Regions from separate parts of the Streptomyces sp. NPDC052496 genome, predicted to be linked through region 2. Evidence: riboswitches for the same ligand, from Rfam matches in the RefSeq annotation. Region 2 holds a riboswitch; each other region holds the start of a gene.

What was found. Region 2 has a riboswitch for cyclic di-AMP ahead of AB0L45_RS20510 (NlpC/P60 family protein). Riboswitches for the same ligand answer to the same signal wherever they lie in the genome.
Positions count from the first base shown of each region.
Region 1: another riboswitch for cyclic di-AMP. It lies ahead of AB0L45_RS26485 (transglycosylase family protein); the one in region 2 lies ahead of AB0L45_RS20510 (NlpC/P60 family protein).
Region 3: another riboswitch for cyclic di-AMP. It lies ahead of AB0L45_RS29760 (peptidoglycan DD-metalloendopeptidase family protein); the one in region 2 lies ahead of AB0L45_RS20510 (NlpC/P60 family protein).

Region 1 covers NZ_JBFAUH010000021.1:108,745-118,442, forward strand. The annotation lists gene AB0L45_RS26460 (NAD(P)/FAD-dependent oxidoreductase) at 1-808, opposite strand, end outside; gene AB0L45_RS26465 (Ppx/GppA phosphatase family protein) at 1,310-2,254, opposite strand; gene AB0L45_RS26470 (DUF501 domain-containing protein) at 2,251-2,796, opposite strand; gene AB0L45_RS26475 (septum formation initiator family protein) at 2,896-3,345, opposite strand; gene eno (phosphopyruvate hydratase) at 3,494-4,780, opposite strand; gene AB0L45_RS26485 (transglycosylase family protein) at 5,161-5,844, opposite strand; cyclic di-AMP (ydaO/yuaA leader) riboswitch at 5,846-6,058, opposite strand; gene AB0L45_RS26490 (transglycosylase family protein) at 6,269-7,279, opposite strand; gene AB0L45_RS26495 (cytochrome P450) at 7,461-8,732, opposite strand; gene AB0L45_RS26500 (DUF6479 family protein) at 8,814-9,212, opposite strand; gene AB0L45_RS26505 (LysR family transcriptional regulator) at 9,321-9,698, opposite strand, start outside.
Region 2 covers NZ_JBFAUH010000014.1:219,663-229,360, reverse strand. The annotation lists gene AB0L45_RS20525 (FCD domain-containing protein) at 1-444, opposite strand, end outside; gene AB0L45_RS20520 (ATP-dependent Clp protease proteolytic subunit) at 713-1,348, shown strand; gene AB0L45_RS20515 (hypothetical protein) at 1,356-1,661, shown strand; cyclic di-AMP (ydaO/yuaA leader) riboswitch at 2,211-2,381, shown strand; gene AB0L45_RS20510 (NlpC/P60 family protein) at 2,385-2,858, shown strand; gene AB0L45_RS20505 (DUF6328 family protein) at 2,998-3,606, shown strand; gene AB0L45_RS20500 (ATP-binding protein) at 4,331-4,759, opposite strand; gene AB0L45_RS20495 (helix-turn-helix transcriptional regulator) at 5,072-5,956, shown strand; gene AB0L45_RS20490 (DUF397 domain-containing protein) at 5,967-6,203, shown strand; gene AB0L45_RS20485 (8-amino-7-oxononanoate synthase) at 6,280-7,536, opposite strand; gene bioB (biotin synthase BioB) at 7,683-8,900, shown strand; gene AB0L45_RS20475 (adenosylmethionine--8-amino-7-oxononanoate transaminase) at 8,893-9,698, shown strand, end outside.
Region 3 covers NZ_JBFAUH010000025.1:128,029-137,726, forward strand. The annotation lists gene AB0L45_RS29750 (pitrilysin family protein) at 1-34, shown strand, start outside; gene AB0L45_RS29755 (pitrilysin family protein) at 31-1,422, shown strand; cyclic di-AMP (ydaO/yuaA leader) riboswitch at 1,685-1,840, shown strand; gene AB0L45_RS29760 (peptidoglycan DD-metalloendopeptidase family protein) at 1,854-2,651, shown strand; gene AB0L45_RS29765 (GntR family transcriptional regulator) at 2,978-3,670, shown strand; gene AB0L45_RS29770 (HPr family phosphocarrier protein) at 4,026-4,307, opposite strand; gene AB0L45_RS29775 (GNAT family N-acetyltransferase) at 4,650-7,856, shown strand; gene AB0L45_RS29780 (DUF5998 family protein) at 8,122-8,709, shown strand; gene AB0L45_RS29785 (nucleotide pyrophosphatase/phosphodiesterase family protein) at 8,709-9,698, shown strand, end outside.

The DNA of each region.
Region 1 (9,698 bases), on a different contig from region 2:
TCACACCGGCGGTCCACACGATGGTGTTGGAGTCGACCTCCAGGTCGTTGCTCAGCACCACGTGGCCGTCGACGCAGGACTTGGTGCTGGTGCCGAGGTAGATCTCGACGCCCCGGCTCTCCAGGTGCTCCTTGCCGTACGCACCGAGCTTCGGGCCGACCTCGGGCAGGATCTTGTCCGCCACGTCGACCAGGATGAAGCGCATGTCCTCGCGCTTGACGTTCTTGTAGTACTTCGCGGCGTCGCGGGCCATGTCCTCGACCTCGCCGACGGTCTCCGCACCGGCGAAGCCGCCACCGACGAAGACGAAGGTCAGCGCCTTGCGGCGGACCTCCTCGTCGGTCGTGGAGTCAGCCTTGTCCAGCTGCTCCAGCACGTGGTTGCGCAGCCCGATGGCCTCCTCGATGCCCTTCATGCCGATGCCGTTCTCGGCCAGGCCGGGGATCGGGAAGGTACGGGAGACCGCGCCCATCGCGATGACCAGGTAGTCGAAGGGCAGCTCGTACGCCTCGCCCACCAGCGGGGCGATCGTGGCGACCTTGCGGTCCTGGTCGATGGTGGTGACGCGGCCGGTGAGGACCTCCGCCTTCGGGAGCACGCGTCGCAGCGGCACCACGACGTGGCGGGGAGAGATGCTGCCGGCAGCAGCTTCAGGGAGGAAGGGCTGGTACGTCATGTACGAGCGCGGGTCGACGACCGTGACCGTCGCCTCGCCGTACCGCATCTTCTTGAGGATGCGGCGTGCCGCGTACAAACCTACGTACCCACCGCCTACAACGAGGATCCTGGGACGCTCCGTGGTGCTCATGCAATCGAGTATCCACCCCCACTCGGAGCACCCCTCGTGAGCCCCTTCACAAGGTTGCGAAGGGCATCTGCTACACTCCGCGCCTCCGTGATCGACGCCATACCCCGAAGAGGGAACCACGCTCCCCTCCGAACCGTTGGACACCCCTGTTGATCAGGGATTGCGCACTCGGACCCCGGTGGACCACACGGTGCGTAAGGATCTCTTTAACACCGCTGAAACCGCACATTTTTGCGGCCCGGGGGACCTACGGCTCAAGATCTAGGGCCGACTGTCCGGTTTGTTCGCCCGACGGGCGCTTTTTTCATGTGAAGAGTTTCACGAACTTTCTCGCGGAAGGGGCCGTTCAGGCTCCTGGAAGGGGCCCTTCCGGCCCTGGCACCCACCGGCGGAAGGCGTCCCAGCGGCGGAGGCGGTGCTCGACCGGCGCGACACCTGCCGCAGCATCGGACAGCGGGCAGTCCGGAGCCCGCAGGCCCCGGACTGCCTCCGGCCGCAAGGTCAGGCGATGCTCCAGGCGATCCCGTCCAGAATGTCGTGCTCCGAGACCACGACCTCCTCCGCGCCCACCCGTTCCATGATCGACAGGAGGACCAGGGCGCCCGCGGCGATGACGTCGACGCGGCCGGGGTGCATGGCCGGGATGGCGGCGCGTTCTTCGTGGCTGGCGGTCAGGATGCGGTCGGTGATCTCGCGGACCTTGGGCAGGGGGATGCGCGCGTGGTGGATGGCGGTGGAGTCGTACGCGTGCAGGCCCAGGGCGATGGCGGCGACCGTGGTCACCGAGCCCGCCAGGCCGACGAGGGTGCGGGCCTCGGAAAGGGGGACGGCCTGCCCCGCCTCGTCCAGGGCGCGGTCGATGTCCGCCTTGATGGCGCTGATCTGCTCCTCGCCGGGCGGGTCGGCGATCGGCTTGCCGTCCCGTACGAGGTGGCGTTCGGTCATGCGGACGCAGCCGATGTCCACGGAGCGGGCGGCGCGTACGGCGTCGGAGCCGAGGACGAACTCGGTGGAGCCGCCGCCGATGTCGACGACCAGGTAGGGCGTCTCCTGGTCGGTGCGGCCGGTGAGCTCCTTGGTGGCGCCGGTGAAGGAGAACTCGGCCTCCTGGTCACCGGTGATCACCTCGGGCTCGACACCCAGGATGTCCACCACCCCGCGGACGAAGTCGTCGCGGTTCTCGGCGTCGCGGGAGGCGGAGGTCGCCACGAAGCGGAGGGACTCGGCGCCCAGCTCGCGGATCACCCCGGCGTACTCGCGGCAGGCCGCGAAGGTGCGCTCCAGGGCCTCGGGGGCCAGCCGGCCGGTGCGGTCCACGCCCTGGCCCAGGCGCACGATCGTCATCCGGCGGTCCAGGTCCTTCAGCTCGCCGGTCGCCGGGTCGAGGTCGGCGACGAGCAGCCGGATGGAGTTGGTGCCGCAGTCGATGGCGGCTACGCGCTTCATGCGGCCGGGTCTCCTTCGCCTTCGGCGGTGTCCGCGCACGGATTCACGCAGGGGCCCTTGCGCCACCACTGCGGCAGCATCGCGAGCGCCTCGTCGCCGAGCGGGTTGACGCCGGGGCCGGCCGCGAGCGAGTGGCCGACCAGGACGTGCAGGCACTTGACCCGGTCGGGCATGCCGCCCGCGCTGGGGAAGCCCTGGAGGACCTCGATGGCGTCCCGCCGCTGGATGTAGTCCTCGTGGGCGGCCCGGTACTTCGCGGCCAGCTCCGGGTCGCGGTCCAGCCGCTCGGTCATCTCCTTCATCACGCCGTTGGCCTCCAGCGTGCCGATCGCGGAGGCCGCGCGCGGGCAGGTGAGGTAGTACAGCGTGGGGAAGGGGGTGCCGTCCTCCAGGCGCGGGGCCGTCTCGACGACGTCCGGCTGCCCGCAGGGGCAGCGGTGCGCGATGGCGCGCAGACCGCGCGGCGGGCGGCCGAGCTGTTCCTTGAAGGCCGCGATGTCCGCATCGGTGGGCTCGGTGCGCTCGGTCTGCGGCGGGGGCATGAGGTGTTCAGACACGGACGTGGGTGCTTTCGGTCGTGGCGGTGATGGAGGGGCGGGGCGCCGTACGGCGGGCCGGACCGGGCGCGCGCCCCGGACAGGCTACTGGTCGGCGGCGTCCAGGCCGTCCCAGATGTTGTCGTACCAGGGGCGTTCCGCGGCGGCCCGGCCGCCGCGCCGCTTTCCGGTGCCGGAGCCGTCCTGGACGATGAAGCCGGTCTCGCCGGGCCGGACGTAGTGCAGGTGCTGCCGCGCCTGCTGCCGTACGTACTCGGGGTCCTGCCAGCGGGCCTTCTCGTCGCGCAGTTCGTCGGCGCGCCGCGCGGCCTGTTCCGCCTGGCGGCGCTGGTCGGCGATCTCGGCGCGCTGCGAGATGTACTGCCGGGTGGGGTAGGCGAGCGCGACGACCAGGGAGCACATCACCAGCGCGAGCAGCGCCGCCCGGCCGGTCAGGCGGCCCCGCCGGGGGCGGCGGGCACGCTGGACGCGGGCGGCGGCCTGTTCGCCGAGCGCCTTGAGCCGGGTCGCGGTGGAGAACCGTTCCGCGGACACGTCGCCTCCCCTTCGTCACCGGGCCGGGGCCGGCGCGGCCCGCAGCACGTACGTCCCCGGCAACGGTACGGGACCGCCGCCGGGGACGTACGTATTCACGGCTTCCGGGGCCGTTCGCGGCCCCCGGGGTCAGCCCTTGCGGGGCCGGTCAGCCCTCGAAGCGGAACCGCGGGAAGGCGGAGCGGCCCGCGTAGACCGCCGCGTCGTCGAGGATCTCCTCGATGCGCAGCAGCTGGTTGTACTTGGCGACGCGCTCGGAGCGGGCCGGGGCGCCGGTCTTGATCTGGCCGCAGTTGGTGGCGACGGCCAGGTCGGCGATGGTGACGTCCTCGGTCTCGCCGGAGCGGTGCGACATCATGCACTTGAAGCCGTTGCGCTGGGCCAGCTCGACGGCGTCCAGGGTCTCGGTCAGCGAGCCGATCTGGTTGACCTTGACCAGCAGGGCGTTGGCCGAGTTCTCCTCGATGCCGCGGGCCAGGCGCTCCGGGTTGGTGACGAACAGGTCGTCGCCCACCAGCTGCACCTTGGCGCCCAGGCGCTCGGTGATGACGTTCCAGCCGGCCCAGTCGTCCTCGAACAGCGGGTCCTCGATGGAGACCAGCGGGTACGCGGCGACGAGCTCCTCGTAGTACGAGGTCATCTGCTCGGCGGTGCGCTGCTGGCCCTCGAACTCGTAGACGCCGTCCTTGTAGAACTCGGAGGCGGCGACGTCGAGCGCGAGCGCGATGTCCTGGCCGGGGGTGTAACCGGCCTCCTTGATCGCTTCGAGGATCAGGTCCAGGGCCTCGCGGTTGGAGCCCAGGTTCGGGGCGAAGCCGCCCTCGTCGCCCAGGCCGGTGGCCAGGCCCTTGTTCTTCAGGACCTTCTTGAGGGTGTGGTAGACCTCGGCGCCCCAGCGCAGGGCCTCGGAGAAGGACTCCGCGCCGATCGGGGCGATCATGAATTCCTGGATGTCCACGTTGGAGTCGGCGTGCGAGCCGCCGTTCAGGATGTTCATCATCGGGACCGGCAGCACGTGGGCGTTGGGGCCGCCCAGGTAGCGGAACAGCGGCAGGTCGCTGGCCTCGGAGGCGGCGTGCGCGACGGCCAGGGAGACGCCGAGGATGGCGTTGGCGCCGAGCGAGCCCTTGTTGTCGGTGGCGTCCAGGTCGAACATGGCCTGGTCGATCAGGCGCTGCTCGGTGGCGTCGTAGCCGACGAGCTCCGGGCCGATCTGCTCGATGACCGCGAGGACGGCCTTCTCCACGCCCTTGCCCAGGTAGCGGGCCGGGTCACCGTCGCGCAGCTCGATGGCCTCGAAGGCGCCGGTCGAGGCGCCGGACGGGACGGCGGCACGGCCGGTGCTGCCGTCGTCGAGGCCGACCTCGACCTCGACCGTGGGATTGCCTCGCGAGTCGAGAATCTCGCGAGCTACGACGACGTCGATGGACGGCACGTTGTCTCCTTCATGGGTGTCTGGAGTTCTGCAGCACGAGCCTAACGGCCTCCGGGGGTTCCGCTCGCCGCCAGCCCGGCCCTTGGGACGAATACACCCGCAAAGCCCCAGTTCACGGGACGTATGGGGGCAATGTTCGCTGAACGGAGAAGTCGGCGGACGGGGTGGCCCCCGGCGGCCGGACGGGGAAACGGAGAAGCCCCGCCGCGGCGCGTGCGGGGGAACAGGCGCCGGGGCGGGGCGGTCTCACAGGAAGAGCGGGTTTCCGGGGAAGAGCGGATTCCCGGGGTGAGCGGCCCCCGGGGGTCCGGGCGGCCCGTACGTACCGCCGTACGTACGGAGCGCCACGGTCACCCGGGACTCTTCAGGGCCGGACCGGCTCAGACGGCCAGCTTCTGGCCCGGGAAGATCAGGTTGGGGTTGCCGCCGATGACGGACTTGTTGTTCTCGTAGACCGACTTCCAGTTGGTGCCGTGGGAAGCGGCGATCTTGGCGAGGGTGTCACCGGACTTGACGGTGTAGTTGCCCTGGGGGTTCGACTTCGGCGTCGACTGGTGCGACGGGGCCGGGGCCTTGCGGGCCTCGGACCGCGAGGTGTTCTGCGGCGCGGAGTAGGAACGGTAGGACTTGTGCGACTTGTGCGACTTGTGCGAGCTGCTGCCCTGCGACGAGCCGCCGTCGGCCTTGGCGTTCGCGTTGCCCTTGCCGAGGTGGCCGCCGGCGCAGGTCCAGGCGCCCGGGCCCTGGATGGCGAGCAGGCGCTCGGCCGCGGCGATCTGCTGGCTCTTGCTGGCCTGGTCGGCGCGCGGGGCGTACTTGGTACCGCCGGCGGCGGCCCAGCTGGAGTTCGAGAACTGCAGGCCACCGTAGTAGCCGTTGCCGGTGTTGATGGACCAGTTGCCACCGGACTCGCACTGGGCGACGGCGTCCCAGTTGTTGCCCGCGGCGGAGGCGGAGGTGGCGCCCATCAGCGGGACGGCCACCGCGGCACCGGCGACACCCGCCAGGGTGGCGACGCGGACGGCCTTGGAGGGACGGCGGTGCTTGCCCTTGGTGTTCAGCATGGTTGTTCCTCACCGACGCCTGCGAGGTGAGCTGTCGGGTTCGGGCCATGTGAGTTGCCCGGCCGTGTGTGCTTCACACATGGCTTCACCCCAAGCCGGTTGGACCCGCTTCCGCGGGCGGGGCCGGCGCTTACCTTGGTTCCCCCGCTCCTGCCTTCGGCGCTCTCGCGTCGAGTGACCTCCGACCACCGGCAGGATTCGGCGTGTGATCGAAGGGCCCGCTTTGGCGAGCGATGAAGACGGTAAACAGGAACACCCCGCGGGTTCAAACCCCTACATCTGAGGCCAGTTGGCCCCCAGACATCACAGGATCATCACATTTCCGCAGGTCGTCGCAGGTTTGGAAACAACGGACGGGACGGTCACCGCGGTCCCGAACGAGATCCATGTCTCACTTTCACCAAAGCGGGCAAATGCCTGCGAACTACCGCTGCTCGGCAGCCAGGTCGAGGCGCTGACCAGGGTGGATAAGGTCCGGATCGCCCCCGATGACACCTTTGTTGGCCTCGTAGAGCGCCGGCCAGCCGCCGGAGACCCCGCGGTCCTCCGCGATGGCTGACAGGTTGTCACCAGGCCGCACGGCGTAGTCACCTGGCGCGCCCGGGTCCGTACGGTGCGCGTCGCCGCCCCGCGAGGGGTGCCCCCCGCCGGACCGGCCCGCGTCACCGGAGCCCGCGCCCGTACCCGTCCCTGTGTCGCCCGTCCCGGCGCCCGTCCCCGCCCCCGCGCCGGTACCGGCCCCGTCCCCGGGCTGTCCGCGGTGCTTGCCCTTCGAGGGCGGCGTGGTGGGGCTCGTGGAGGCGCCGCCGTCCGGGTCGGCGGGGTGCGACGGGTCTTCCGTACGCCCCGTACCGGACGGGTCGGGCGTACGGGACGGATCCGGCGTCCCCGCCGGGCCGGTGGGCGACGGCTTCGGCTGCGGGGTGCCCTTGTCGCCGGACTCCGGTGTCCCGGACGGCTCGGACGGCTTCGAGGAGGGCGACGGGGTGGTGGGGGCCGGCGAGGAGGGCCGCGGGGTCGGCGTGGCCGTGCTGCCCGGGTCGACGTCCGGCCCGCTGCCGCCCTGCTTGAGTCCCGCGTTCACCGCGCAGCTCGGCCAGGTGTCGGGGCCGCGCGCGGCGAGTATCGACTCGGCGACGGCCATCTGCTGCGAGCGGCTGGCCAGATCGGGGCGCGAGGCGTACGCCGGGCCGCCGTACTGGTCCCACATCTCCTGGGTCAGCTGCAGCCCGCCGTAGAAGCCGTTGCCGCTGTTGGCGCTCCACATCCCGCTGCTCTCGCACTGCGCGACACGGTCCCAGGTGGCCGCGTCGGCGGCGTTGGCGCTGCTCGCGGCGAGCAGCGGCATGGCGAGGGCGCCGCCGGCGACTCCCGCCGTGACGAAGATGGCCGGAGCCTGACGGGGGCGTCGGTGACGGCCGTTCCCGGAGCGCATGCGGTTGCCTTTCGAGCGGCGGTTGAGTTGTCGTCGAAAGACCGGCACCGCCGGCTGTGTGGCCGTTACACCTGCCACGCCGCCCGTCCCGGCCTTTCAGACGGATGAAAGTAGCGGGGCCGCCCGCTCGTCACAAGCCGGTGTAGCGGAGATCACGCGCAGGTCACGGCCTGACGTCAGGTCACTTCCGTACGGGCGTGAACTCCACCGGCAGGGCCCGCAGCCCCCGCATGATCAGCCCACCGCGCCAGCGCAGCTCCTCCGGTTCCGCGCCGAGCCGGAGGTCCGGCAGCCGGGTCAGCAGGGTGGCTATCGCGGTCTGGCCTTCCAGGCGGGCCAGCGGCGCGCCCAGGCAGTAGTGGATGCCGTGGCCGTACCCGAGGTGCTGGTTGTCACGGCGGGTCAGGTCCAGGACGTCGGGGCCGGCGAAGCGCTCCGGATCCCGGTCGGCGGCGGCCAGGACGACCAGGACCGGGTCGCCCTCGGCGATCCGCTGCCCGCCGACGGTGAGGTCCTGGGTGGCGAAGCGCCAGGTGGCCAGCTCGACCGGGCCGTCGTAGCGCAGCAGCTCCTCCACGCCGGTGGCGAGCAGCCCGTCGTCGCCCGTGCGGGCGGCCTGCTGGAGGAGTGCGCGCTGCTCGGGGTGGCGCAGCAGCTGGTACACGCCGTTGCCGATGAGGTTGACGGTGGTCTCGAAGCCGGCGAACAGCAGGATGAAGGCCATCGCGGCGGCCTCGTTCTCGGTCAGGTGTTCGCCGTGGTCGGAGGCGCGGATCAGACCGGAGATCAGGTCGTCGTCGCCCTCGTCGCCGAGGGTCTCGCGCTTGCGGTGGATCAGCTCGGCGAGGTAGCCGCGCATCTTCTTGACCGACCGGGCGACGCCGCCGCGCGGCCCTTGGCCGTGCCGGATCATCATCCCGGCCCAGTCCCGGAAGTCGTCCTGGTCCTCGCGCGGGACGCCGAGCAGGTCGCAGATGGCGTAGATGGGCAGCGGGAAGGCGAACTCGTGGATCAGGTCGGCCTCGCCGCGCTCCGCGAAGGAGTCGATGAACGCGTCGGTCAGCTCCTGTACGCGCGGCGCGAACCGGGCGATGCGGCGCGGCGTGAACGCCTTGGAGACCAGCCGGCGCAGCCGGGTGTGGTCCGGCGGGTCGATGTTGAGCAGGTGCGTCATGAGGTTCGCGCCGCGCTCGCCGGGGATGCCGACCTTGCCCTTGCCGTGCGCGGCCTCGCTGTGGTGCACCGGGTTCTTCGACAGCCGGGTGTCGGCCAGCGCCTGCCGGGCGTCCCCGTACCGGGTCACCAGCCAGGCCTCGACGCCGCTGGGCAGCCGCGTACGGTGCACCGGCGCGTGCTCGCGCAGCCAGGCGTACGCCGGGTACGGGTCGGAGGCGAACTCCCACGTGAACAGCTCGGGGCAGGGCGGGACGGCCGCCGTGCCGGGGCCGGTCACGGGGCAGGCGGGCCCGGCCCCGGAAGGGGCGGCGGGCCGCTCGTCGGAGGGGAAGGGGGTCTGCGGTCGCACCCCTCGACGTTAACCGCTGCCGAAGGACCCGCTGTGCCCGTCCTGCCAGCGGCTGCGCTCCCGGTCCTGGTCCTCGCCGTGGCGGGTGGGGGCGTTGCCGTAGTCGGACAGTTCGTGCGGGGTCAGCCGGTGGTCGCCGCCGCGCGGCACCTCGTTGGGGTCGCGCAGCTCGCTCTCGTACCCGGTCGGGTCCTTGGGCGGCGTCGGCTGGGTCTCCGGCTCGGGCGGGTCGGGCTCCCGGTCCCGGCGGCGCCTGCCGTAGACCACGGCGAGGATCAGTCCCACGACGATGACGATCCCGGCGATCAGCGGACCGGTGCCGACGACCATGTCCCGCGTGAGGTCCACGGCCTGCTGGACGGCGGTGCCGTCCTGGGGCGGTGTGGTCGAAGCGATCGTTGCTGTCATTGGATCCGGGTACCCGGGTCGGCGGGGACGATGCGCGGGCGGGTACCGGCACCGGACCGCAGGCCGGGTACGGGGTCGAAAGCGCAGGTCAGCGGCTTGGCGTGGGGCTCATGTCCCCCGGGCGGCGGGCCCCGGGTCCGGCCCGGAAGGGTCCACGCCGAGCGCTTCCAGGAAGGCCGCGGCGGCCGGGGAAGGGCCCCGCGCGCTCCAGACGACGCGTTCGACCCGGGCGGGCGCGTCGGGGACGCGCACCACGCTCAGCCCGGTCAGTTCGGCGGCGAACGCCTGCGGCACCATGCCGATGCCGAGCCCGGCCCGCACCAGCTTGGCCAGGAACTCCACGGTGGTCACCTCGAAGGTCACCTCGGTCGTCAGGCCCGCCGCGCGGAACGCGTCGTCCCGCTGGCGGCGCGCCGCCGAGCCGGCCGTGAAGTCCACGAAGGTCTCCTCGGCCAGCCGTCGCAGGTCCTTCCACTCCTGGCCCGC
Region 2 (9,698 bases):
CAGCGCGCGTTCGCTGCCCGCCGCTTCCACCGCGTCCCGACCCGCGACGGCGCGCACCTGCGCGGCAGCGGCGTTACGCAGGGCGGCGAGGTCTCCCTCGGGGAGCGGCCACGGCGCGCCGAGCACGGCGGTGCGGTACAGGCCGTGCAGCACAGTGGCGGTGTCCCGGCAGGTGGCGGCGTCGACCGGGGTCACCCGTACCGTCTCCGGGCCGGTGTACTCGACGAGGCGCTGGGCGGCCAGGAGGAGCAGGGCCTCCCGGAGTGGTGCGGTGGGAGCGCCGAGCTGCTGGGCGATCCGCGGCTCTCCGTACTCCTGCCCGGGCGCCAGCGTGCCGTTGACCAGGGCTTCGGCGAGCGCGCTGTGGAGGCGTTCCCGCAGTGCGTGGGGGTCGTCGGAAGCGGCCTCGGGCGGCAGGGGCGCGAGGCGGGACAGGTCGGGCATCGGATGTCCTTCGCGGGTGGTCACCGGCGTACAGCGGCCATTGTGCACAGCGACCGGACGCGCCGGCGAAGGCGCGGACACACGGCCGGTCAGCCGGGCGCGTGGGCAACGCTTCTGACGCTCCATGAGGTTTTCGCTGTCAGCGAGCATCCGGCGGTTCACCCGCCCAAGGCATTGCTTTCCCTCCGGGGATCGTGCTCCCATCTAGCTCTACGTACGTTCTGTACATTTTTTACAGACGCTCACGCTCAGGGAAGAGGAGTTCCCCATGAACGGCCCCCAGGCCCGCCACGTCCTTCCGGAGTTCACCGAACGCACCTCCTACGGGGCCCGGACCATGGACCCGTACTCCAAGCTGCTCAGCGAGCGGATCATCTTCCTCGGCACCCCGGTCGACGACACCACGGCCAACGATGTGATCGCCCAGCTCATGCACCTGGACCACGACGCCCCCGACCGGGACATCTCGCTCTACATCAACTCTCCCGGCGGCTCCTTCACCGCGATGTCCGCGATCTACGACACGATGCAGTTCGTGGGCTGCGACGTGGAAACCGTCTGCCTGGGCCAGGCCGCCTCGGCGGCGGCGGTGCTGCTGGCGGCCGGCACGCCCGGCAAGCGCCTCGCCCTGCCGGGCGCCCGCATCCTCATTCACCAGCCCTCGTTCAGCGAACCGGTACAGGGACAGACCGACGATCTCCGGATCCAGGCGGACGAACTGCTGCGTACCCGTGCACTGCTGGAGGACATGCTCGTCCGGCACACCGGCCAGACCGCCGAGCGGGTCTCCGAAGACCTCGAACGCGACAAGGTCTTCGACGCCGAGGCCGCCATGGCGTACGGACTCGTCGACGGGCTCACCCGCAGCCGCAAACAGCGCCCCGCGGCCGCCGGCGCGAGGTGAATCCGGGATGCTGCCGCCCGAACTGCCGCCGCTGCCCGCGCTGACGCGCGCCGAGGGCGAGGTCATCGACAGCTACCTGGCGGTCCTGGACCTGCTGGGGCGCATCAATCCGGCCCGCGGCACGGACACCTACGGCGGGCTGCGCGCCGCACAGGCCCTGGTCGGCACATCCGCCGCCCTGCGGGACGCGTTGGCCTTGATGCACGACCGCGGCGAGAGCGAACTGCACGCGGGGACGCTGGCGCAGGCCCTGCGCGTGCTGGACGGCGAGCGCCGCGCGCGGCTGATCGCCGTACCTCCGCCGCGCAGTTGACTGCGCCACAGGCCGCGGCCCTCTTCCGCCGGGAGAGGGCCGCAGCACGGGCGCGCGGCCACGACAGCGCCGCCGCACCGGCCGGGAGGGCGTCCGGACGGGGGTCGGGCGCCCTCCCCTCCCACACCTCCGGCACACAGGAAACCCGTCCGTCCCACGCGACACATCCCGGACAGGGGCGACAGCGGCGGCAATGAGGTGCTACAGCACCGCAAGGACCCGCCCGTATGCCGACACGAAGCCCGTTCGGGCTCGCCCGAACGGCGTAGCCACGAGACCGCGTGCTGCGCCACACGGCTTGCGCGACGTACGTACGTGTCGAGCGGAACATCACGTTCCGGGGCTGGTACGCGCATCCCCACCCGTCGCTGAGCCCCCGCGCAACGCCGTCCGTCCACCCGAACGGCGCAGAGGTGACCAACGTCACATACCGCTGTTTCTGCTCGGAATCCGGGCGCGAGGTGCGCAACGATCGCCTCGACGACAAGCCCCCGCCACAGCGGTGGGGCGGTCCGGACGGACGCCCAATCCTGCCGCCGTACCGGACGTCTGGTCGATGCGCCTGGACCGGCAGGAGCGGAGGACCCGAGCACGACGGGTCCGCCGGCCACCACGGCCGGACGGCCCCTTGGGGTGAAGTCGTTGTCGATACCGCGACCGGGCATCTTCGCCTGCCCGAACCCGACAGGTACTCCTTCGCAGGCGGCTGACGAAGGGTTGCGCATGACCGCGCGTACCACCACTTCCCCCCTGCTGGCGCGAGCCGGAGTGATCTCCTTCCTCGCCCTCGCCACGGTCGGCGGAACACTGGTCGTACCAGGAGCCACCGGGGACGCGGAAGCCGCGTCGACCTCGGCCTCAGCACTGCGGATCGCCGCTTCCAAGAAGGGGGCGCCCTACAAGTACGGAGCCAGCGGGCCCTACCGTTTCGACTGCTCGGGGCTGACGCTGTACTCGTTCAAGCGGGCCGGCAAGCGGCTGCCCCGTACCGCGGCGGCCCAGTACAACCGCACCCGGCACCTGTCCGCCTCCGCGCGCCGCCTCGGCGACCTGGTCTTCTTCCACTCCCGCCGCGGCATCTACCACGTGGGCATCTACGCGGGGAACGGCAAGATCTGGCACGCGCCCAAGCCCGGCACCGTCGTGCGGCTGGAACGCATCTGGTCGCGCAGCGTCTCGTACGGACGGGTGCGCTGACCACCCGGTCCGTCGGTGTGGTGAATCCGCCGGCCGCGCCGGTCCCCCGTACGTACGCGGGTACAGGTTCCCGCACTCGCGTACGCGGACGCGTACGCGTCCGAGGAGTGATCAACGCGTCGGCGGATACCCGCACGCAATGGCCCCCCTCACCGACGACGACCGGAACGAACTGACCGGACACTCCGAACCGCCGGGCACCGCCGACGCACCCGAACCGCACCGGCCGCCCGGTTCCGCCCGGTACACCGTGTGCGCGGACCGCAACGAGACACCTCTGGAGCGTTACGACCGCAACTTCGGCGAACTGCTCCAGGAACTGCGCGTCCTGCAGACCGGCGTGCAGATCCTGTTCGCCTTCCTGCTGACGCTGGCGTTCACCCCGCGCTTCGTGTCCCTGGACACCACGCAACGCGGCTTCTACGTGAGCACGTTGCTGCTGGCCGTTCTGGCGACGCTGCTGCTCACGGCGCCGGCGGCGGTGCACCGGGTGCTGTTCCGGCGGCGCGCGAAGGGGTTGATCGTGGAGGTCTCCGCGCGGCTGACGGCGGCCGGCATGGCGGTGCTCGCGCTGGCGCTGGCCGGTGCCGTCCTGCTGGTCGTCGACGTCGTCCTGGGGCGCGGGGCGGGCGTGGCGGCGGGCTCGGTGACGCTGGTGACGTGCGCCGGGCTGTGGGCGCTGCTGCCGCGCGTACTGGGGCATGTGAACGGGCACATCAAGCCGTCCGCACGCGACTCGTCGTCCTGAGCGCCCGGCGCCTTCGCGCGGTACCCCCGCGGTCCGCGGACGCCGCGGGGACGCCGCGCCGCCGAGATCTTTTGTGACCTGGTCGTCCTTGCTTTGGCGACGGTGAACCGATGAAGTCTCCTTAGCACGTGAGGAGACCCATGCACCTGCACCCGCCCCAGCACCCGCACACGCACCCCAGGACCGACTCGTGAACCTGCGCGGACTTCTGCGCCGCCGCTCCCCCGCCACCCCCTGCCCGGCCTGCGGCAGCACGGACGTGCTGTGGGAGGACGAGGGGGTCTACGGTGCGGGCGAGTTGTTGTGGTGGTGCGCCTCCTGCCTGCACCAGTGGCATCCGGGAGATCTCGGCGGCGGACCAGGCGGGGGTCCGGTGGCTCCCGTACCGCCTGCGGCTCCCGCGCCCGTGGCCCCGGTTCCCCCCGCGCGCCCCGTGGTACCTGCGGCCGCGCCGGCCGTCCCGGAGGGTGCCCCTGGTCCGGCCACCGTCGCCGAACGCGTGATGTATGCCGCCGGGCTGACGCCGCTGGTCCCCTGCCCGGGCGCGTACGAGCCGTGGCCGTGCCGCTGTTCCCGCTGCGGGCGCGAGGCCAGTCCCACGTACCGGCAGGTTCGGGACGACGGCGTGGGCTGCGCGTGCGGTACGGGCCGCCGCCGCAAGCCGCGCTTCCTGACCAGGCACTGAGCGCCCCCTGAGCCGGAACCGGCCCGTACGGCCGTTCCGCTACGGCAGGAACACCTTCCACGGCAGGTCGATCCAAACGGTCTTGCCCCCGGACGCGGTGGGTTCGACCGTCAGCTGCCCGCCCGATTCGGCGGCGAGGAAGCGGACGATCACCATGCCCCGCCCGTTGTCCTGCTGCACGGCGGCCGGCAGCCGCTTCGGCCAGCGCGGATGGTCGTCGGTGACGCCGATCCGCAGCCGTTCGTCCCGGTCCAGCCGGACGTCGACGGTGAACGCCGGTGATCTGCCGAACGTGTGCTGCACGGCATTGGTGGCGAGTTCGGAGACGATCAGCCGTACGGTGTCGGCCGTCTCCGTCCCGTCCGGGAGGCCCCATTCGGCCAGTACGCCGGTGACGTACCTGCGGGCCTCCGCGACCGATGCCGGTGCGCTGGGCAGGGTGAGTGAGGATTCCTGGTGGTCTGCCATCGCGACGCCGTCCCTTTCCCACCCGAGGCTCGACTCCGGCCCGCTGCCGAAGGAAGCCGCCATCGCATCCGGCCTTCCGGGCCCTTCCCGGCCCCTTCCGCTCCGGCCTCGGACTGCTGCTGTGCGCCAGCCTGCCACTCATGCTGCGGCTGTGACGCGTCATCCACCGAGAAGTGCATATATCTGTCGCCCGAAGCGGTGAACCCTGCTACGCGAGACCGTATTTGGGCGGCACACTGTCGGATCGGAACCGGCCATCAGGGGGCGGGCGCACCCGCGGCGCTCCCCGCGGAACGAGACGGAGGACGCGGTATGCGGTACGGGCCCGCGGTGCGCCGCCGCAAGCTCGGAGCGGAATTACGGCGCCAGCGGACGCTGGCCGGATTCACCAGTGGTGAGGCCGCGCGGCTGGTCGGCTGGCACCAGTCCAAGGTGAGCCGTATCGAGACCGGGCGCAGTGGTGTCCGGCGGGCCGATGTGGAGCTGCTGCTCGACGCGTACGGTGTGCGCGACGCGGAACTGCGTGCGCTGCTGGGGGCGCTGTGCGCCGGCGGCACGCAGGACGGCGGCGGGCGGCACGGCTGGTGGCACACGTACCGCGACCTGCTGCCGCCGGAGTACCGGGACTTCATCAGCCTGGAGTACGAGGCGTCCCGGGCGCGCACGCTGGAGACGACGGTGGTGCCGGGGCTGCTGCAGACGCCGGACTACGCGCGGGCGGTGACCCGCGCCACGCTGTCGGACCTGCCGGCGAAGCAGGTCGAGGAGCTGGTGGAGGTGCGCATCGCGCGCCAGGAGGTGCTGCGGGGCGAGCGGCCGCTGGAGTTGCACGCGGTGCTGGACGAGGCGGTGCTGCGCCGGGAGGTCGGTTCGCCCGGCGTCATGGCGGCGCAGCTGCGGCACATTCTGGACGTGGGGCAGTTGCCGCATGTGCGCCTCCAGGTGCTGCCCTTCGCATCCGGTGTACACATCGGCATCACCGGCCCTTTCGTTATCTTCTCATTTCCGCTCACTTCTGACTTGGATGTGGTTGTTCTCGACCATTTGACGAGTAGCCTCTACTTGGAACAGAAAGCAGACCTCAGGGCGTACAGCGATGCGTTCGACACGCTGCGGGGGCGCGCCCTCTCATGCGAGAAGTCAGCGCAATTCATCGCCCGGACCGCCGCTGCCTCATGGGCCGGCGCCGGCGTCTGAGGAGGCCGTCATGTCACTCCCGCCTGGGCACGATCCCGTCCACGCAGCGCTGCGCGGCGCACGGTGGCGGCGCAGCAGCCACAGCACCGCCATGAACAACTGCGTCGAGACGGCGCGCATCGGGTCCGGCCTGCTCGCGGTGCGCGACTCGAAGAACACCGCCGGGCCGGCCCTGCTGTTCACCACTCCGGCCTGGCAGTCCTTCGTCGACGGCCTGGCCGACAACCGCTTCGCGCAGGTCGGATGAGCGCGATCGCCGTACGACGGCGATACGCGGACCGGCACGCCCGGCCGGTCCTCCGGAATTTCGCCGGCCGGCTCGCCTAGCCGCTGACCGGCGCCGTCCGCACCACCGTCCGTACGGCCTCCCGCGCCTGCCGGGGCGTCAGGTCCGCGCGGGCGGTCAGGCGCAATCGGGAGATGCCGTCGGGCACGGACGGCGGCCGGAAGCAGCCGACCACCAGGCCCGCGTCCCGGCAGTCCGCCGCCCACCGGACGGCCTGCTCCGGCGAGGGCGCCCGTACGGAGACCACCGCGGCGTCCGGGCGGACCGCCGCCAGCCCGGCGGCGCTGAGCCGCTGGTGCAGTTCGGCCGCCACCGCGCGGACCCGGCCGGCACGTTCCGGCTCGCGGCGCAGCAGGCGCAGTGCCGTACGGGCGCCGCCGGCCGCGGCGGGGGCGAGACCGGTGTCGAAGATGAACGTCCGCGCGGTGTTGACCAGGTGCTCGATGACCCGGGCCGGGCCGAGCACCACGCCTCCTTGACTGCCGAGCGACTTCGAGAGGGTGGCGGTGACGACCACGTCCGGATCCCCGGCCAGCCCGGCCGCGTGCACCGTGCCGCGCCCCCCGTCGCCGAGAACGCCCAGGCCGTGCGCGTCGTCGACGAGCAGCGCCGCGCCGTGCGCCCGGCAGGCGTCGGCGAGGGACCGCAGGGGCGCGGCGTCACCGTCCACGGAGAAGACGGCGTCGGTGACGGCGAGCGCCGGGCCGTCGTGGCCGTCCAGGGACTTGCGGACCGCGTCCGGGTCGGCGTGCGGCACCACGACGGTCCTGGCGCGGGCGAGCCGGCAGCCGTCGATGAGCGACGCATGGTTGCCCGCGTCCGAGACGATCAGGCCGCCGGGGCCGCCGAGCGCGGTGACGGCGGCGAGGTTGGCCGCGTAACCGGAGGACAGCACGAGGGCGGCCTCGAAGCCGCAGAACTCGGCGAGTTCGGCCTCCAGGCGGGCGTGCAGCTCGGTGCTGCCGGAGACCAGCCGGGAGCCGGTGGCGCCCGCGCCCCAGCGGTGCGCGGCCTGCGCGGCGCCGCGGGTGACCTCGGGGTGCCGGGCCAGGCCGAGGTAGTCGTTGCTCGCCAGGTCCAGCAGCGGTGACTCGACCGGCCGCGGCCGTAGCGTACGGACGAGCCCCGCCCGGCGGCGCTGTTCGCGGGCCGTATCGATCCAGCCGAACGCGGCGGCCCGCGCGTCGGTGCCCGGCGCGGTGCCGCGGTCGGGGACGGGTGCCCCGGCGGACCCGTCGTGAGGCGGTGCCGGCACGTCGCGGAGCAGTGGCGGCGCGGGGTCGTCCTGATGCATCGGCTTCCTTCGCGTTTGTGGGCTGTCGATAGACGTTAGCGGTCGTTACACCGTCCTACGGTGTGGCCATGCACACACCCCGGATCAGCGCCCTTGTCGGGTTCCTCCATGGTCGCGGGCCGTGGGCGTACGCCAGGATCGTCGCCATGGATCTGCTGACAACGCTGGTGGACAAGGGGCTGCGGCGCGAACTGCCGACCCGCGAAGAGGCGCTCGCCGTGCTGGCGACGTCCGACGACGACCTGCTCGACGTGGTGGCCGCGGCCGGAAAGGTACGCCGCCGCTGGTTCGGGCGGCGGGTGAAGCTGAACTATCTGGTCAACCTGAAGTCGGGGCTGTGCCCCGAGGACTGCTCGTACTGTTCCCAGCGGCTCGGTTCCAAGGCCGAGATCCTCAAGTACACCTGGCTCAAGCCGGAGGAGGCCTCCGAGGCGGCCGCGGCGGGGGTGGCCGGCGGTGCCAAGCGGGTCTGCATCGTGGCCAGTGGCCGCGGGCCGACGGACCGGGACGTGGACCGGGTCTCGCAGACCATCGCCGCCATCAAGGAGCAGAACGAGGGCGTCGAGGTGTGCGCGTGCCTCGGCCTGCTCTCGGAAGGCCAGGCGGCCCGGCTGCGGGCAGCGGGCGCGGATGCCTACAACCACAACCTCAACACGTCCGAAGCCACCTACGGGGACATCACCACCACCCACACCTACGCGGACCGGGTCGAAACGGTCCAACAGGCGCAGGCGGCGGGCCTGTCCGCCTGCTCGGGCCTGATCGCGGGCATGGGCGAGACCGACGCGGACCTGGTCGACGTGGTGTTCGCGCTGCGCGCGCTGGACCCCGACTCGGTGCCCGTCAACTTCCTGATCCCCTTCGAGGGCACTCCGCTGGCCAAGGAGTGGAACCTCACGCCCCAGCGTGCGCTGCGCATCCTGGCGATGGTCCGCTTCGTCTGCCCGGACGTGGAGGTACGGCTGGCCGGCGGGCGCGAGGTGCATCTGCGCTCGCTGCAGCCGCTCGCCCTGCACCTGGCCAACTCCATCTTCCTCGGTGACTACCTGACCAGCGAGGGCCAGGCGGGCAAGGACGACCTGGCGATGATCGCGGACGCGGGCTTCGAGGTGGAAGGCACGGACACCGCCACCCTGCCGGAGCACCGCGCGGACGCGCTCCCGGGCGACGGCTGCGGTGGCCACGGGGGCGGCGGCTGCGGGCCGTGCGGGGACGGCGAAACGGCGGCGGAGCCGGCTGAACGGGCCGCCACGGGCGCCGCGACCTCCCCGGCCGCATCGACCGCCCCGACCGCCGGAGCCCGTACCGACCTGGTCTCCGTACGCCGCCGTGGCGCCGGTACGGAACTGCCGCCGAATGCCTGAGGCCGCCCAGCTCTCCGTGCCCGAACTGCTGGCCCTCGACCGGCAGCACGTCTGGCATCCGTACGGCCCGATGCCCGGCCGGGCCGAGCCGCTGGTCGTCGCGTCGGCCTCCGGCGTACGACTGCGACTGTCCGAACCTGTCGAGGGACAGACCGAGTTGGTGGACGGAATGTCCTCCTGGTGGTCGGCCGTGCACGGTTACCGCCACCCCGTGCTCGACGACGCCGTCCGCGGCCAGCTGGACCGGATGAGCCATGTGATGTTCGGCGGGCTCACGCACGAGCCCGCCGTACGGCTCGCCGCCCGGCTGGCGGAGATCACCCCGGACGGGCTGGAACACGTCTTCCTCGCCGACTCCGGATCGGTGTCGGTCGAGGTCGCCGTGAAGATGTGCCTCCAGTACTGGCGCTCCGTCGGCCGGCCGCGCAAACAGCGGCTGATGACCTGGCGCGGCGGCTACCACGGCGACACCTGGCAGCCGATGTCGGTGTGCGACCCGGACGGCGGGATGCACGAGCTGTGGCAGGGCGCCCTGCCCCGGCAGCTGTTCGCGGACACACCGCCTCCAGGGTTCGACGCCCCGCCGGACCCGGCCTACGCGGCACAGCTGCGCGAGCTGGTCGCGCGGCACGCCCACGAGCTGGCAGCGGTCATCGTGGAGCCGGTGGTCCAGGGAGCGGGCGGCATGGCCTTCCACTCCCCCGGCTACCTGCGCGTGCTCCGCGAGGCGTGCGACGAGCACGGCGTCCTGCTGGTCTTCGACGAGATCGCCACCGGCTTCGGCCGTACGGGAGCGCT
Region 3 (9,698 bases), on a different contig from region 2:
CGCCGAGGACAACGACGAGGAGGCGGCCCAGTGAGCGACGCCGTCAGCACCACGATGACCTTCCACCCGCAGCCGTCCGGCGGCGAACCCAAGCCGTGGGCTTTCCCGGCCCCCGAGCGCGGGCAGCTGCCCAACGGCCTGACGGTCCTGCGCAGCCACCGCCCCGGCCAGCAGGTGGTCGCCGTCGAGATCGACATCGTCGCGCCCCTGGAGGCCGAGCCCGCGGGCCTGGACGGGGTCGCCACGATCATGGCGCGTGCCCTGTCCGAGGGCACCGACAAGCACGACGCCGAGGAGTTCGCCGCCGAGCTGGAGCGCTGCGGCGCCACCCTGGACGCGCACGCCGACCACCCCGGCGTCCGCGTCTCCCTGGAGGTCCCGGCCTCCCGGCTGGACAAGGCGCTGGGCCTGCTCGCCGACGCGCTGCGCGCCCCGGCCTTCCCGGACGGCGAGGTGGAGCGCCTGGTGCGCAACCGCCTCGACGAGATCCCGCACGAGCTCGCCAACCCGGCGCGCCGTGCCGCGATGGCCCTCTCGAAGGAGCTGTTCCCGGCCGACTCCCGGATGTCGCGGCCGCGCCAGGGCACCGAGGAGACCGTCACCCGTATCGACGCGGCGGCCGTACGCGCCTTCTACGAGGCCCATGTGCGCCCCGCCACGGCCACCGCGGTCATCGTCGGCGACTTCACCGGCATCGACCTGGACGCGGCCCTCGCCGAGACCCTCGGCGCCTGGACGGGTTCGCCCGCCGAACCGGTCAAGGCCAGCCCGATCACCGCCGACGACACCGGCCGTGTCGTGATCGTCGACCGCCCCGGTGCCGTCCAGACGCAGCTGCTGATCGGCCGGATCGGCGCCGACCGGCACGACGACGTCTGGCCCGCCCAGGTGCTCGGCACGTACTGCCTGGGCGGCACCCTCACCTCCCGCCTGGACCGGGTGCTGCGCGAGGAGAAGGGCTACACCTACGGGGTGCGCTCCTTCGGCCAGGTGCTGCGCTCCTCGGCCGACGGTGACGGCGCCGCGATGCTCGCCATCAGCGGCTCGGTGGACACCGCCTCCACCGGACCGGCGCTGGAGGACCTCTGGAAGGTGCTGCGCACCCTCGCGGCGGAGGGCCTGACCGACGCCGAGCGCGACGTGGCCGTACAGAACCTCGTCGGGGTCGCGCCGCTGAAGTACGAGACCGCAGCGGCCGTCGCGGGCACCCTCGCCGACCAGGTCGAGCAGCAGCTCCCGGACGATTTCCAGGCCCGGCTGTACGAGCGGCTGGCGCGCACCGGCACGGTCGAGGCGACCGCCGCGGTCGTCAACGCCTTCCCGGGCGACCGGCTGGTGACGGTCCTGGTGGGCGACGCCGCCGAGATCGAGGAGCCCGTCAAGGCGCTCGGCATCGGCGAGGTGACGGTCGTCAAGGGCTGACGGCGCCGCACCGGGCGCGGACGGCTGCCGGCGGCCGTCCGCGCCCGACGGTCCGTGACCCGGGCGGGTGAGGCATGGTCACCTGAGGGATCCAGTGGTGCGCAGACACCACTGGATCTTCTTTATGTCCCAATTGTTGTGGGTGGTTGCACGGTGCCCGTGTGGCGTACGGCACAAAACCGGGGTTCTGTTTGCCGATTGAAAGTTGCCCCGTTTAGCGTCGATCCGGCTGTCCGCAGGATCACCGCCGCAACCGCGGCACGGACAGTCATCGCCGAGTCCCCGTACGGCGCGAGCCAGGGGAGCCGGGGACCCACCGTCCCTTGGGGTGAATCGGACGCCTTCCCGGAGGCGCCCGTAGGAGACCTTCCTGCTCCGAACCCGTCAGCTAACCCGGTAGGCGAGAGGGAAGGAAAGGACACAGCCAGCCCATGGCGTTCACCCGTGCCACCGGGAAGCACCGTGGTCCGAGCCGCAGCGCGCGGACGACCCGTAACCTCGCCGGCATAGCCACGCTCGCCGCGTCCGGCGTCATCGCCTCCGTCGCCTCCCCGGCCCTGGCGGCCGGCAACCCGGACGACGCGAGCACCCACGACACCGGCCTCCACCAGGCCGTCGTCCTCGGTGACGAGCTGGCCGAGCAGATCGAGGCGCAGGCCGACGCGCAGCAGGAGGCCGCCGAGGCCGCCGCCGCGCAGGCCAAGGCCGAGGCCGAGGCGCGCAAGCAGGCCGAGGAGGCCAAGCGCCAGGCCGAGGCCGAGGCGAAGAAGGAGCGCGAGGCCAAGGAGCGCGCCGCCCGCGAGGCCGAGCGCAAGCGCCTGCTCACGTACGTCGCCCCCATCGACGGCTCCTACGTGTCCACCAGCTACAAGGCCTCCAGCGGTCTGTGGTCCTCCGGCAGCCACACCGGCATCGACTTCCACGCCTCCTCCGGCACCACCGTCCACGCCGTCGGCTCGGGCACGGTCGTCGAGGCCGGCTGGGGCGGCGCGTACGGGAACAACGTCGTCATCAAGATGAATGACGGCACCTACACCCAGTACGGCCACCTGTCGTCGATCAACGTCTCGGTCGGCCAGACCGTCACCCCGGGCCAGCAGATCGCCCTGTCGGGCAACACCGGCAACACCACCGGCGCGCACCTGCACTTCGAGGCCCGCACCTCGGCGGAGTACGGCTCGGACATGGACCCGGTCGCCTACCTGCGCTCGCACGGCGTGAACGTCTGACGCACACCCGTCCCCCGTACGACGCCCCGGCCCGCGCGGCCGGGGCGTCTGCGTGTGCGGGGCGGGTGCCGCGGGCCCGTCTCCTGAGGCGGTCGCGCCCGTATGCCGTCTCGCGTGGATACCGTCCCGCCCCAATCCCGCCCTGTCCGTATGCCGTCCCCCGTAAGCGACCCTCGTATGCCGTCCGGCGCGTTCTGGCCAAAAGATATCCATGAATTCGCCGTGACCGCCGGACGACGTCTTCCTGTCGAATAGAGTCACACCGAATGCCGCCACCCGGTGGCATTCCGGGATGTTCGCACGGGATTACGGCGGAGGCACAGGCGATGCGAGGCCCCATTTCCGCGCATGTGGTGTGCACGGCGATCCGCGACGAGATCGTATCCGGCGCTCTTCCGCCGGGCAGCAGGCTGATCGAGGAGCTGCTGGCCGGCCGGTACGGCGTCTCCCGCGTTCCCGTGCGCGAGGCGCTGCGCACGTTGCAGTCCGAGGGCTTCGTGACCATCCGGCACCATGCGGGCGCCTGCGTGGCGGAGCCGACCGAGCGCGAGGCGGCCGACCTCCTGGACATCCGGGCGCTGCTGGAGCCGCTGGGCGCCGCGCGCGCCGCCGCCCGCCGTACCGCGGCGCACGTCAAGGTGCTGCGTGGCGTCGTACGGCTGGGCCGTGAGCGCGCCCGCCACGGCCACCGCGCCGAGCTGCGCCAACTCGACGGCTGGTTCCACGAGACGCTCGCCCAGGCGTCCGGCAGCCCCAGCATGGCGGCGCTCCTCACCCAGCTGCGACGCAAGATCGACTGGATGTACGCGGTCGACCTCCCGGCCCGCGACGAGCGCTCCTGGGAGGAGCACGGGGCGGTGCTGGACGCGGTGAGCCGCGGGGACGCCGAGCGGGCCCGGACCCTGATGGCGGCGCACATCGAACGCTCACGCCCGGCGTACCGGCTGCGCCCCGTGGTCCCCGGGCCGGCTGTGAGGGATCCGAAACCGGCCGTAAACACGGCGCGCGAACGGAATTAACAGGGGAGCCGTATACAAGCGGTATGCGGTACGCGGTACACGCTCTCTCCGGAAAGGAGGGGGCGGGATCCGTGAATATCGGGGGAGCCGTACGGGGCAGGGGAGCGGCCCGGGAATTGCGCGTACCTGAAGGGCGGCGCGCGGAATGTTCCGAGCGGGCTGCCTTATTTGATCTGCGCGGCGTATGCGGGAAGCCGTGGCATTGTCGGGACGTGCGGGAGGCCGGCCAGAAGCCGAAGGAAATCCGGCGAAGGGCCGGCGGGCGCGGCGAAAAACCGACAAAAAACGGCCCCGCCCGGCGCCGGGAACCCGGCTACCGCGGCGGAGCCGCGAACACAGTGACCCGCGAGGCGGTTCAGACGGTCTCCGGGAGCTCCTCAAGGCCCTCGGCGACCAGCTTCGCGAGACGGTCGAGCGCGGCGTCGGCGCCCTCGGCGTCGGAGGCCAGCACGATCTCCTCGCCACCCTGGGCGCCCAGGCCCAGCACGGCCAGCATGGAGGCCGCGTTGACCGGGTTGCCGTCGGCCTTGGCGATCGTCACGGGCACACCGGAGGCGGTGGCCGCCCGGACGAAGATCGAGGCGGGGCGGGCGTGCAGACCCTCGGCCCAACCGACATTGACGCGGCGCTCAGCCATGGTGTTGCCCTTCAAGTCGTTGAGGTTGTCTAGACCAGTGTCTCATGGCGCCGGGGGTGCTCCGGCAGCCCACGACGGTGGCCGTCGCGGGCTTTCAGCACGCTACCGGCAGGTCATGGGCGCGCGGCCGGACCGTCCGCCATCCGGGACCGCTGTCTGGGACCGTCCATCTTGGGACCGCTGCCCGGAACCGTCCTCCGGGACCGCTGCCCGGGGGACCGTCCTTCGGAACCACTGCCCGGGACCGTGATCCGGGACCGCCGGCCACGCACCGGCCTGCCCGGCCCCTCGCGGCCGCGCACACCGAGCCGGTTGTCAGTGGCGGGCCGTACGCTGTCCCCCATGCAGAGCCCGTCGGACAGCGTCTACCCGGCCCACTGGGAAGCCGATGTCGTGCTGCGCGACGGCGGCACCGCGCGCATCCGCCCCATCACCCCCGACGACGCGCAGCGCCTGGTCTCGTTCTACGAACAGGTCTCGGACGAGTCGAAGTACTATCGCTTCTTCGCGCCCTACCCGCGCCTGTCCGACCGTGACGTGCACCGCTTCACCCACCATGACTACGTCGACCGGGTCGGCCTGGCCGCCACCGTGGGCGGCGAGTTCATCGCCACGGTCCGCTACGACCGCATCGACGACCGGGGCCGCCCGGCCAAGGAGCCCGGCGCCGACCAGGCCGAGGTCGCCTTCCTCGTCCAGGACGCCCACCAGGGCCGCGGGGTGGCCTCCGCGCTCCTGGAGCACATCGCCGCGGTGGCCCGGGAGCGCGGCATCCGCCGGTTCGCGGCCGAGGTGCTGCCCGCCAACACCAAAATGATCAAGGTCTTCACGGACGCCGGGTACACCCAGCAGCGCACCTTCGAAGACGGCGTGGTGCGCCTGGAGTTCGACCTGGAGCCCACCGAGCAGTCCATGGCCGTCATGCGCGGCCGCGAGCAGCGCGCCGAGGCCCGCTCGGTGCAGCGCCTGCTGGCGCCCGGCTCGGTCGCCGTCATCGGCACCGGCCGCGCCCCCGGCGGCGTCGGCCGCTCCGTCCTGCGCAACCTCCTCGACTCCGGCTACCCGGGCCGGGTGTACGCGGTCAACCACGCCTTCCCCGAGGGCGGCACCCGGCTCGATCCGGAGGGCGTGCCCGGCCACCGCTCGGTGCCCGAGATCCCCGAGCCGGTGGACCTCGCGGTGCTCGCCGTCCCCGCCGCCCAGGTCCCCGACGTGGTCCGCGACTGCGGTGCGCACGGCGTGCGCGGCCTGGTGATCCTCTCCTCCGGGTACGCCGAGTCCGGCCCCGAAGGGCGCGAGCGGCAGCGCGCCCTGCTGCGCCAGGCCCGCTCGTACGGCATGCGGCTCATCGGGCCGAACGCCTTCGGCCTGATCAACACCGCGCCCGACGTCCGTCTGAACGCCTCCCTCGCCCCGCAGCTGCCCGGCGCCGGGCGCATCGGCCTGTTCACCCAGTCCGGCGCGATCGGCATCGCCCTGCTCAGCGGGCTGCACCGGCGCGGCCCCGGGGACGGCTCGATCGCCGGGATCTCCACCTTCCTGTCGGCCGGCAACCGCGCCGACCTCTCCGGCAACGACCTGCTCCAGTACTGGTACGACGACCCGGCCACCGACGTGGCGATCCTGTACCTGGAGTCCATCGGCGACCCGCGCAAGTTCATGCGGCTCGCCCGCCGTACGGCCGCCGTCAAGCCCGTCGTCGTCGCCAAGGGCGCCCGCCACACCGGCACCGCGCCGCTCGGCCACACCGTCCCCACGGTCCGCATCCCCGACAGCACGGTCTCCGCCCTGATGCGCCAGGCCGGCGTGATCCGCGTCGACACGGTCACCGAGCTGATCGACGCCGGTCTGCTGCTCGCCTCCCAGCCGCTGCCGAACGGCCCGCGCGTCGCCATCCTCGGCAATTCCGAGTCCCTCGCCCTGCTGACCTACGACGCTTGCCTGACGGAGGGGCTGCGCCCGCTGCGGCCGCACGTCCTCGCCGCCGCGGCCACACCGGAGGACTTCCGTACGGCGCTGGCCGCGGCCCTGGCCAACGGGCTGTGCGACGCGGTCGTCGTCACGGCCATCCCCTGGGTGGGGGAGGAGGGCGTGGCCTCCCCGGGAGAGGGCGCCGACCTCGCCGCCGCGCTGCGCGAAGCGGCCTCGTCCGCCGCGCCCGCCAAGCCGGTCACCGTCGTGCACCTGGCCATGGACGCCCTCGCCGACGCCCTGGCGGCTCCGCCGCCGTCGGGTGAGGGGGCGCGGGGGGACGGCGGCGCGGCGCGGTCGTTCGACGGTGCCTCGCGGTCGTTCGACGGTGCCTCACGGTCGTACGGCGATGGACGGCAGCCGTCGGACCACACCTCTCAGCTGCCGCCGCGCGCCTCGCAGCCGTACGGCGGCCACGCCTCCCACCCGTACGGCGACACCCCGCAGCCGCCCCACCGCACCTCCCAGCCGTCCCGCACCGCCTCACCACCGCCTCCCAACGCCCCGCAGCCGCCCCCCAGCGCCCCGGCCCGCCCCGGAGCCCCCACGGCCCCCGGCGGCGCCCCCACAGCCCCACAGAGCCCCGCCACACCCCCGCCCGGCACGACCGGTCCGACCGGCGCCGACGAGCCCCCCGGCTCCCCGACCCCCGGATCCCCAGCCACCGGCTCCCCGCCCCCCGCCTCCCCCTCCACCCCCCTGATACCGGCCTTCCCCGCCGCCGAGCGCGCCGTCAGATCGCTCGCGCAGGCGGTGCGGTACGCGAAATGGCGCCGGGACGCCGCCGATCCGGGCCGGGTGCCCGAGTACGAGGACATCGAGGAAGCCGCCGCCGGCGCCGACATCGACCGGCTGCTCGACGAGCTCGCCCGGCACGCCGACATCACCCGTTCCGTTCCGCTGCCGGCCGAGGACGCCCACGCCCTCCTGGCCCGGTACGGCATCCCGGTGCGCCCCGCCCACCCGGCGCCCGACCCGGACACCGCCGTACGGGCCGCCGCCCGCCTGGGGTACCCGGTCGCCCTGAAGACCACCGCGCCGCACCTGCGGCACCGCCCCGACCTCGGCGGTGTCCGCCTCGACCTGACCGGCGAGGCGGAGCTGCGCCGCGCCTACGCCGAGCTGACCGACTTCCTCGGCAAGCCGGAGGAGCTGCGCCTGGTCGTCCAGCCGATGGTGCCGCGCGGTGTCGACACGGTCGTGCGCGCCGCCATCGACCCGGCCGCCGGCGCCGTCCTGTCCTTCGGCCTGGCCGGTGCCCCCTCGCAGCTCCTCGGTGACACGGCACACCGCCTCATCCCCGCCACGGACCGGGACGTCGCCGAACAGATACGGTCCATCCGCACGGCTCCGCTGCTCTTCGGCTGGCGCGGCAGCCAGCCGGTGGACACCGCCGCCCTGGAGGACCTGCTGCTGCGGGTCTCCCGGCTGGTCGACGACCACCCCGAGGTCGTCGGTGTCGACCTGGAGCCGGTCGTGGTCGCTCCGCACGGCCTCGCCGTCCTGGACGCCACGGTCCGCCTGGCCCGCCCGCCGGCCACCACCGACCTGGGCCCGCGCCGGATGTCCGCCTACTGACAGCCGGGCGCGGGACCGACCGCCCCTGTGGGGGAGACGGTCCCGGACGGGCGAGACCCCGCGGGGCGGAGTCCCGCCCGCCGGCACAGGTCCCGCCGGACGACCGCCTCGCCGCCCCTGGCCCCACCTCTCGGCGCCGCCCTGCCCCCGAACCCGCCAGCGCATCCCTGACGTGCGCCCACCGCCCCCCCCGCCCGGCCCCCCTCGCTCCCCGGCCGTCGCCTCTCGGACCCGCCCCGGCCGGTACGCCCCGTAAGATGGCCGCATGGCTAAGACCGGTACGACGACCCAAGGGCTGCGCGCGGCGATCGAGCGCAGCGGCTATTACCCGGCCCTGGTGGCCGAGGCGGTGCAGGCCGCGGTCGGCGGCGAGCCGGTGGTGTCGTACTTGGTCCACCAGGAGACGACCTTCGACGCCAACGAGGTCCGCCGCCACGTCACGGTCCTGGTCCTGACGGGCACCCGCTTCATCGTCAGCCACACCGACGAGCAGTCCGCCGACGACACGTCCCCTTCGCCGTACGCGACGACCTCCACCGAGTCCGTGAAGCTGGGCCGGATCTCCTCGGTCGTGCTCAGCCGGGTGGTCGCCAACCCCGAGTCGTACACCCCGGGCCGGCTGCCCCGTGAGGTCGTGCTGACCATCGGCTGGGGCGCCGTCGCCCGCCTCGACCTGGAGCCCGCCACCTGCGGCGACCCCAACTGCGAGGCCGACCACGGCTACACCGGCTCCTCGACGGCCGACGACCTGTCGCTGCGCGTCAGCGAGGCCGGCGACGGCCCGGACACCGTGCGGCAGACCCTCGCCTTCGCCCAGGCGCTGTCCGAAGCCACCGCGGCGACCACCCGCTGATGGCGCACGCCGTCCCCGCCTGGCCGGAACCGGAACCCCTCGACCTGGCCGGCGCGCCGGTGCCCCGCTACGGCACCGGTTCGCTCGCCGATCTGCTGCCCACCGTCACCGCCGGCCAGGGCCTGACCCTGCCCGGCACCGGGCAGGCGGGCGCGCCGGGCATGGACCTGGACCCCGCCGACCGCGTCTGCGTCTTCCTCGTCGACGGCCTCGGCTGGGAACTGCTGCGCGCCCACCCGGACGAGGCGCCGTTCCTGACGTCCCTTCTGGACAGCTCCTTCAACCGCACCGGCCGCCCGATCACCGCCGGCTTCCCGGCCACCACCGCGGCCTCGCTCGCCTCGGTCGGCACCGGCCTGCCGCCGGGCGCCCACGGCCTGGCGGGCTACACCTGTCTGAACCCGGACACCGACGAGCTGATGAACCAGCTCCGCTGGTACCCGTGGACCGACCCGTACGCCTGGCAGCCGTACCCCACCGTCTTCCAGCAGGCGCACGCCGCCGGCATCCACACCTGCCAGGTCTCCTCGCCCCACTTCGAGCGCACGCCGCTCACCGACGTCGCGCTCAGCGGCGGTACGTTCCACGGCCGGCTGGCCGGTGAGGAGCGCATGGACCTGGCGGCCGAGCAGCTCGCCGCCGGCGACCGCTCGCTGGTCTACACGTACTACGCCGAGGTGGACGGCGCCGGGCACCGCTACGGCGTCGACTCCGACGCCTGGCGCGGCCAGCTGATGTACGTCGACCGCCTCGCCCAGCGCCTCGCCGAGCAACTGCCGCCGCGCAGCGCGCTGTACGTCACCGCCGACCACGGCATGGTGGACATCCCGTTCGGCCCGGACCACCGCATCGACTTCGACGAGGACTGGGAACTGCGTGCCGGGGTGCGGCTGCTGGGCGGCGAGGGGCGGGCGCGGCATCTGTACGCCCATCCCGGCGCGGCCGGTGACGTGCTCGCGGTGTGGCGGGAAGTGGTCGGGGAACATATG